DNA from 2 places in the Neobacillus sedimentimangrovi genome. Region 1 is predicted to be linked to the other one. Evidence: riboswitches for the same ligand, from Rfam matches in the RefSeq annotation. Region 1 holds a riboswitch; the other holds the start of a gene.

Region 1 (4,219 bases):
GAGTTCGCTAAGGAGTTCGTGATCTCAAATCTTTCAAATGGCCACTATAAACTGGAAGTGTTTTTAACAGCAAAAGAGGAAAAAGCGAAAGTTGTAACAGATTTCATGATAAATAAGCCATAAAAACGGTGGAATTGTGCCTATTTTCTCTATAAGGGTATATGATGAAAAGATTTTTGGTGAATAATAACATGAAAATGATCGTTTTTGGTAAGAAATGATTTAAATTGTTGATATTTTTTATAAGAAAAACATTAATATCTTGTTTTTTTCCAAAAAGAAAAGCTACAATATAGGTTATGAGTTTATTTTACTAAAAAAATGAATAAGTAGGGGAAATACAGATGATTGCAAAAACAGAAGAAGATTTTAACGGATTAAAAGAGATTGGAAAAATAGTAGCAGCTATTCGAGACGAATTAGTCCAAAGGACAAAACCTGGAATAACCACCAAAGAATTGGATGAAATGGCTCGAGAGCTATTTGAGAAAAATGGGGCAATCTCTGCTCCAAAAGGAGAATATGATTTTCCTGGTTACACTTGTATTAGTGTTAATGAGGAAGTCGCTCATGGGATTCCTGGGAATCGCGTAATACAAGAAGGGGATATCGTCAATATCGATGTTTCCGGTTCGAAAAATGGATATTTTGCGGATACAGGAATCTCTTTTGTGGTTGGTAATGGGGACGAAGTGCTAGAAAAGTTATGTGAAGTGGCTCAACTTGCTTTTGAAGCGGGATTAAAAAAGATTAAGCCAGGATCCAAAAAAAGCGGAATTGGAAGGGCTGTATATCAAACGGCAAAACAGAATGGGTTCACAGTTATTAAAAATCTGACCGGTCATGGCATTGGCAGAAGAATTCATGAAAGACCGAATCATATATATAATTATTATGAGCCATGGGATGATGAACTGTTAAAGGACGGTATGGTTATTGCGTTTGAACCCTTTATCTCAACATTGGAAGAAGAGGTATTTGAAAAAGGTGACGGCTGGACATATATTACTGAGAAAAGTTTTGTAGCTCAAGTAGAACATACGATAATCATTACGAAGGATGGTCCAATCATTATAACTAAATAATGTAGGGAATGGCACTACCCTATCAAAGGATCAGCCGTGGGATGGTACAGTAAATTCCAAAAAGGTTACCTATTTATTCGAAAAACCGGGGCGAGTAACCCCGGTTTTTATACTTCTACTCCCCCGGCTGATAAAATTTTTTGCAAGGCTAAAGTTTCTTCTTCATTTAATGGAACCAATGGCAATCGTAGTCCGCCAACGTGAATTCCTTTCATATTTAATGCTGCTTTTACTGGTGCTGGGCTTGGTGCGGAAAATAATGACCTCATAATCGGAAGTAGGCTGCGATGTCTTAAACCTGCACCATGCACATCTCCCTGTTTAAAACGCCTGATCATTTCTTGCATTTCATTACCAATAATATGGGAAGCGACAGAAACGACACCAGCGCCACCAATGGATAGAACAGGGAGGGTCAGACCGTCGTCCCCACTATATAATGTAAAGTCGTCTGGTGTTTGGCTGATAATGTCAGCCATCGCATCCAAATTACCGCTTGCTTCTTTAATACAAACGATATTTGGAATCTTCGAAAGACGTACAATGGTGTCTACTGACAAATTAACGACGCTTCTCCCAGGTATATTATATAGCATGACTGGTAGGGATGTAGATTCAGCAATTGCCTTAAAATGTTGATATAATCCTTCTTGAGATGGTTTGTTGTAATATGGAGTAACGAGCATAATCCCATCTACTCCGGCATCTTCGGCTTGCTGGGTTAATTGAATGGAAGCTCGTGTATTATTGGAACCTGTTCCTGCGATAATTGGGATCCGACCATTAACCACTTCAACGACAAATTTAAATAAACTCACTTTTTCATCATTCGTTAAAGTGGGGGATTCACCGGTCGTACCAGCAACAACTAATCCATCAGAACCATTTGCAATTAAGTAGTTTACTAAGTTCCTTGTTGCTTCGTAATTAATTTCACCGTTTTCATCAAATGGGGTTACCATCGCGGTAATAACTTGGCCAAAATTCATTTTTAATCACCCTTTATTTCAATTTTTTAGTAGAGGGTATGGCCAACGCAAAAAACAGCAGCGAAAGGCATCCGCTGCTGTAGTAGAAACATAAACAAAATTCGTTCCTATGCGTGAGATAGCCCTCCATATAGTTTACCTATATGACAGTTCTGTGCTTATTCAACAGCAGAACCAGCTTCAAGAACAATGAGGTTCATTGAAACTTCGGCAAATTCCCCTTTCGCCATTCATCCTTGGACCTCATTATCCTCCGAATGGGTACTAATGGTCTTTGCGCCTCTATCCTCACTTCAAAAGGTTTGAAGTAAGAAAATATTTAATTGACTGTAATATAACAGATTCCTTCCATTTCTTCAAGAGTTTTTGTGAAAAAAATAGAAAAAATCCTGAATATTTTTTTTCGAAAAGGGTTTTCAATTTTAAAGCAAGAAAAGGTATAAATGGAGGGGTGAAAAAATGAGAATTAATAATATATTAGTAGTTAGTCCAATGTTTAAAGAACTCCAAACCATTATTCAAAAGGAAAAACTGCAGAAAAATTTTCGGTTTATGCCAGAAGAAAAATTTACTCAAGAGGATTTAGATTGGGCTGATGCACTCGTTTCGTTTCATTTACAGTCTAATATTGATTATCGTCATGTCCAGTGGGTTCATTCATTAGGAGCTGGAGTTGACCGGTTTTTATTTAAAAAAGATTGGGACGAAAGCGTCCTCTTAACGAGAACGATTTGCTCATTTGGTCAGAGAATAGCAGAATATTGTTTGAGTTACATATTAAAAGATTTACAGTTTCATAATCAATTTGAAGAGTTAAAGCAGCAAAAAAAATGGTACCCGATAACCCCGAAATTATTAAATGAACAAAAGGTGATGATATACGGTACAGGGGAGATCGGTCAAACGATAGCGAAGATTTTTGCCAGTTTCGGAGTAGAGGTCTATGGTGTTTCTTTAAGTGGGAAAGAAAAGGAATTTTTTAAAGAAGTCATGACAGTGAAGGAGCATTATGATCGATTGCCCGATATAGGCTATCTCATCAATACTCTTCCATTGACAGAACTCACAGAAAAACTTTTCAAGGAGAACATCTTTCAACGATTGTCGGAGGCAGGATTTATAAATGTCGGAAGAGGAGCTTCACTGGATGTAGATGCTTTGCTTGATGCCTTAGATCATAATCATTTGCGCTTTGCTGTATTGGATGTGTTTACAGAGGAACCACTCCCAAAGGATCATTCATTATGGGCGCATCCAAAAGTATTGATCACACCACATATTTCTGCTGTTACGACGCCTGCGGAAGGAGCGTATTGCTTTTTGGAAACGCTGAGAAATATTGAAGAGGGAAAACCACTTCACAATAAAGTAAATGTGAAAAAAGGGTATTGATTGGCAATTGAAAGTTGTCTGGCTTTATGGCAAAGATCGTAAGGATAAAGTAGTGATTAGCACAGCAAATTATGCTATAGGAGAAAAAAGTATAATTCAAACAATTGGTTAATAGTTTTTTATTAGATTAAAATGGTGTAGAAGCGGAAAAAATATAGTAGATCCATTTGGCAATAAAGAAGTATTGGAGTGAAAAAATTTCCGTTGAGTAGAGCTTTATTGACATGCTTGGTTTCTTTCATCACTTTTAGTTTTTTGGCCTTGCTTGTAAAAGGGAATAAAATCGTAAACTTTGACAGTACTGTGATTCGGGCTATCCAAGGAATGGAGACACCGGCTTTGACAACAGTCATGAAATTTTTTACAAATATTGGTTCAACAAAAGTAGTTATCGTACTATGTGTATTGATTATCCTATTTCTTTACTTTGTACTACATCATCGATCAGAACTTATCTTATTTATTGTGGTAATTGCGGGTTCTCCTATGTTGAATCACGCTTTAAAATCTTTTTTTCAGAGGGCGCGTCCAGATTTACATCGTTTGATTGAAATTGGAGGATATAGCTTTCCAAGTGGGCATGCCATGAATGCTTTTACGGTATATGGTATACTAACTTTTCTACTTTGGAGACATATTCGGACTCGGACCGGGCGTACGATGTTAATTCTTTTTAGTGCATTCATGATTATCATGATCGGAATTAGCCGCATATATTTGGGTGTTCATTATCCAAGCGACATTATTGGTGGA
Region 2 (4,219 bases), on a different contig from region 1:
TATTGATGGAAAAATCCTTGACGGTGAACTAACAGAAGCAGGTAAAGGGCGAGGTTGGCTTTATAGTGAATTAGAAAAACTAGGGGTTACACTAGATAATGTATTTATGGGCCAGGTGAACTCTTACGGTGAACTTACAGTTGATTTATATGATGATAAAATTCAAGTGCCTTCCCCTGCTCAGCGGCCATTATTGCTGGCGTCATTGAAAAAAGCCCAAGCTGATTTAGAAATTTTCTCACTTTCAACTGACTGTGAAAAGTCGAAAGCCATGTATAAAAAGAATGCAGACCTATTGCAAGAAACGATAAATAAACTAAGTCCATATTTAAATGGTTAATTTCAAAAAATTCTTATTTACAAATAATAGGAAATATATTTAGGCACTAACTTTTCTGCCCTCTGGCAGATCTTTTTTATGTGTTACATAACTATGAAGAACCATACCTCCCATTACCAAGATAATTCCCACCCATGATAAAGGTGTTGGTAATGCCGTATGTAACAGCAAAAGTTCACCGATGAGGGAAAATAACACTTCCATCGATTGTGTAGCCTCTACTGCAGCAAGTTTTTGCATATTTCCTCTCACAAGGTCAGTGGCTTGGAAAAATAATACGGTTGCAATTACACCAGAACATATTGCAACTAAACCAGACTGGACTGATTGCCCTATGCTTGGTGGTCCCACCGTTAACAAGCCATATAGGGATAAAATGATCCATACCGGCATACTAGCTAAAGTCATTCCTAATACACGCTGAAAGACATCCAAACGTCCTTCGCACACGTCCATCATTTTTCGATTACCTAATGGGTAAGCAAATGAAGCTATTACAACAGGAAGAATTCCAAGAGTTAATGCAAGCATTGTAAGACTACTAGCGTGTTCAAGCTGCATCAAAATAATTCCTACCAAAATAATGAAAGACATAGTTAATCCTTTAAATGGAATTTTCCCTTTAACTTGTACTTTTCCTTTTTCCGTTTCAATGGTTTCATAAAATAATGGAGCTAATAGTGATCCTGAGATAATGGTTATTTGCCAAGTTGCGGCAATCAGCCATCCAGGTGCATAGGCAGCGGAAAAACAGATAGGTGCATAAAACAAACCGAAACCTACTGTACTCCACAGAACCCATGTGCCGGGTTTTCGTTTCATTTCTAACAAAAGTGGCTTCAAATTTTTCCTTCCTAATACGATTAGGAAAAGAAATGGTACCATAAAAAAATACCGTAAAGATGCGCTCCAAATCCAACTTCCTCCTGCGAGATCCATTGAACGATTTAAAATAAAAGTAAACGCAAAAAAGAAGGCAGAAAAGATGCCTAAAATAATTGGCCGCATGTTTCCACTTCCTTTACCTCTTATAGCGAAAAGTATAACAGAATTCTGAATTATTTAATAATAAGTTGTTAAAAAAATTACCAATCGATAAAATAGCATTATATATGTTATTTTAATAATAAACAGAAAATAATAATTATACGAATGACTTCATTACTTTTTTCATCTTAATAACAGTTATTTTTTAGTAATAGGATTTTATGAAATGTACCGTCACCTTAAATTAAGGAAAGTATTAGGATACGAATAATCAAAATCATGTCAATAAATAATTGTAGCTTTTTAATTGATTTACATTTGAAATGATACTCCCCCATATAGACTCGATATAAGGAGTTTGTAAATTTCCTATTGACTATATTATAAAAATAAATATAATTTAATAGTATATTAATTTCATAATAAAAATCCTCATCAAAACCGATGAGGTAGAGGTCGCGGTTTTTATTAGTAAAATGGACGAGATGCAGAGACATCAATGACCCCATTTGAAAGGAAAAGCCGCCGAAGTGTGCAATTTATCTCTGTAAATGCATGCTGGGGCTGTCTCCGAATAGGGACAGAACTGTCACGCTTGGCCTTACCATCCATGCGTGAAGAGCTATCTTTCGGAAGGTATGATGCGGGGTATTCACAATGCCATCGAGTCGTCCTCGGTGGCATTTTTTATTCCAAACTCCTTCCAAATACATCAAAAAGGAGTCATAGTTATGCAGACAGCACAAGGTAGAAACGAAATCAAATCGGGAAATGAACATACTGAATTAAAACGTAAATTAAAATCCCGTCACTTAACGATGATCTCACTTGGTGGAACGATCGGTACCGGCCTATTTTTAGCCACTGGTGGTGCGATTCATACAGCTGGTCCAGGAGGGGCTCTTGTTGCTTATTTAGTTATCGGCATGATGGTATACTTTTTAATGACCAGTCTTGCTGAAATGGGAGCATATATGCCAGTTGCCGGAAGCTTTAGTACGTATGCTACGAAGTTTGTTGACCCGGCCCTTGGTTTCGCCCTCGGCTGGAATTACTGGTACAATTGGGCTATTACAATTGCTGCTGAGCTTGCAGCCGTAACCATGATTATGAAGTTTTGGTTTCCTGATAGCCCCTCATTCATTTGGAGCGCCATCTTTTTAACTGCCATTTTTCTTATTAACTATCTATCTGTAAAAGGATTTGGAGAAGCAGAATATTGGTTCTCCTTAATTAAAGTCGTCACTGTTATCGTTTTTATCATTTCTGGTACATTAATGATATTTGGTATTATGGGTGACCACACTGTCGGATTTAAAAACTTTACCATCGGGGATGCACCATTTAATGGCGGATTTATGGCTATGTTTGGGATCTTTTTAGCAGCTGGATTTTCTTTCCAAGGAACAGAACTTCTAGGTGTGGCAGCAGGTGAAACCGAAAACCCGGGAAAATCGATCCCTAAAGCTGTTCGTTCCGTCTTTTGGCGAATTCTATTATTTTATGTTTTAGCCATTTTAGTCATTGGTTTACTTATCCCATATACCGATGAAAATTTAGCTAATGTAGATGTTACCGTTAGCCCATTCACACTTGTATTTAAAAATGCGGGAATTGCCTTTGCTGCTTCCGTTATGAATGCGATCATTTTAACTGCCTTATTATCAGCTGGTAATTCAGGTATGTATGCTTCTGCCCGTATGCTTTGGCAATTGGCCCGTGAAGGAAAGGCTCCTAAATTCCTTGGAAAACTGAACAAACGTGGTGTACCAGTTAATGCATTAATTGCAACAACTCTTGTTGGAACATTGGCTTTTCTTGCTTCTTTCTTTGGAGATGGAACAGTTTATGTTTGGCTGTTAAATGCTTCTGGTATGTCAGGCTTCATCGCCTGGCTTGGAATTGCCATTTGCCATTATCGTTTCCGCCGGGCATATGTAGCTCAAGGTAAGGATTTAAATTTATTACCTTATAAATCGAGATTCTTTCCATTCGGACCGCTTTTTGCCCTTGCAATTTGTGGGATTGTGGTCTTAGGACAAAATTACACTGCCTTTTTAGGAGAACGAATCGATTGGCATGGTGTACTTGTTTCTTACATCGGTTTACCATTATTCCTTCTTTTATGGTTTGGATATAAAATTACTAAAAAAACAAAGATTATTCCTTTAGAACAATGCGATTTAAATAATGAAAATCAATGGAGTAGGAGGGGGTGACTAACCCCCGACCTCTCACACCACCGTACGTACCGTTCGGTATACGGCGGTTCTATTAAGATTGACGAAGAAATTCATAACGATCATATAGACTTTTCAACCCTCGTTGGCTCCAGTAGGTGTTCTCGAGGGTTTTGTGTAGAATTGGGCTGCAGGCAATTCTACAATATTTCTTTCTAGAGTTGCCCCATTCATGTGCTTTGTAGTCAGGCACACCTAAACCGATTAGTTTCCTCACTCTCGTTCTAGGATTTTTCCACTGTTTCCACTTACACATTCTCAGCCTTCTTCTTATCCATTTATCTAATTCTTTGAATTTGCTTGGAGTATCGGCTAAAGCGAAGTATCCGCACCATCCTATTAGATATCGGTTTAACCTTTCAATCCTTACTTCCATTGGAAGAGGTTTTGACCGTGAGGTAATCTCTCGAATCTTCAACTTAAAGCGCTTCATACTTTGTTGATCAATTCGTACCTTCAGTTCTTTATTAATGGTAAAGCTGAAACCAAGAAATCTCCGTTATTTTTCACAAGATCTATCTCAGATCGAATCGAATTCATTATTTTAGCGTGCTTCATCTGTTTAATTGCTAAAGGTGATATCAAAATTTTTATTATGAATGTTAATACTACGATGGACCAGACATAATTTCCACCTATCATATCGGAGCCA

Evidence for each region. Region 1 has a riboswitch for lysine ahead of dapA (4-hydroxy-tetrahydrodipicolinate synthase). Riboswitches for the same ligand answer to the same signal wherever they lie in the genome.
Region 2: another riboswitch for lysine. It lies ahead of GZA11_RS11870 (amino acid permease); the one in region 1 lies ahead of dapA (4-hydroxy-tetrahydrodipicolinate synthase).

The regions. Positions count from the first base shown of each region.
Region 1 covers NZ_JAAFZF010000001.1:22,849-27,067, forward strand. The annotation lists gene GZA11_RS00170 (BsuPI-related putative proteinase inhibitor) at 1-123, shown strand, start outside; gene map (type I methionyl aminopeptidase) at 345-1,085, shown strand; gene dapA (4-hydroxy-tetrahydrodipicolinate synthase) at 1,193-2,074, opposite strand; lysine riboswitch at 2,186-2,367, opposite strand; gene GZA11_RS00185 (D-2-hydroxyacid dehydrogenase) at 2,534-3,466, shown strand; gene GZA11_RS00190 (phosphatase PAP2 family protein) at 3,656-4,219, shown strand, end outside.
Region 2 covers NZ_JAAFZF010000036.1:14,774-18,992, reverse strand. The annotation lists gene GZA11_RS11880 (DUF421 domain-containing protein) at 1-340, shown strand, start outside; gene GZA11_RS11875 (DMT family transporter) at 380-1,348, opposite strand; lysine riboswitch at 1,770-1,960, shown strand; gene GZA11_RS11870 (amino acid permease) at 2,059-3,546, shown strand; partial or broken gene GZA11_RS11865 (group II intron maturase-specific domain-containing protein) at 3,602-4,066, opposite strand.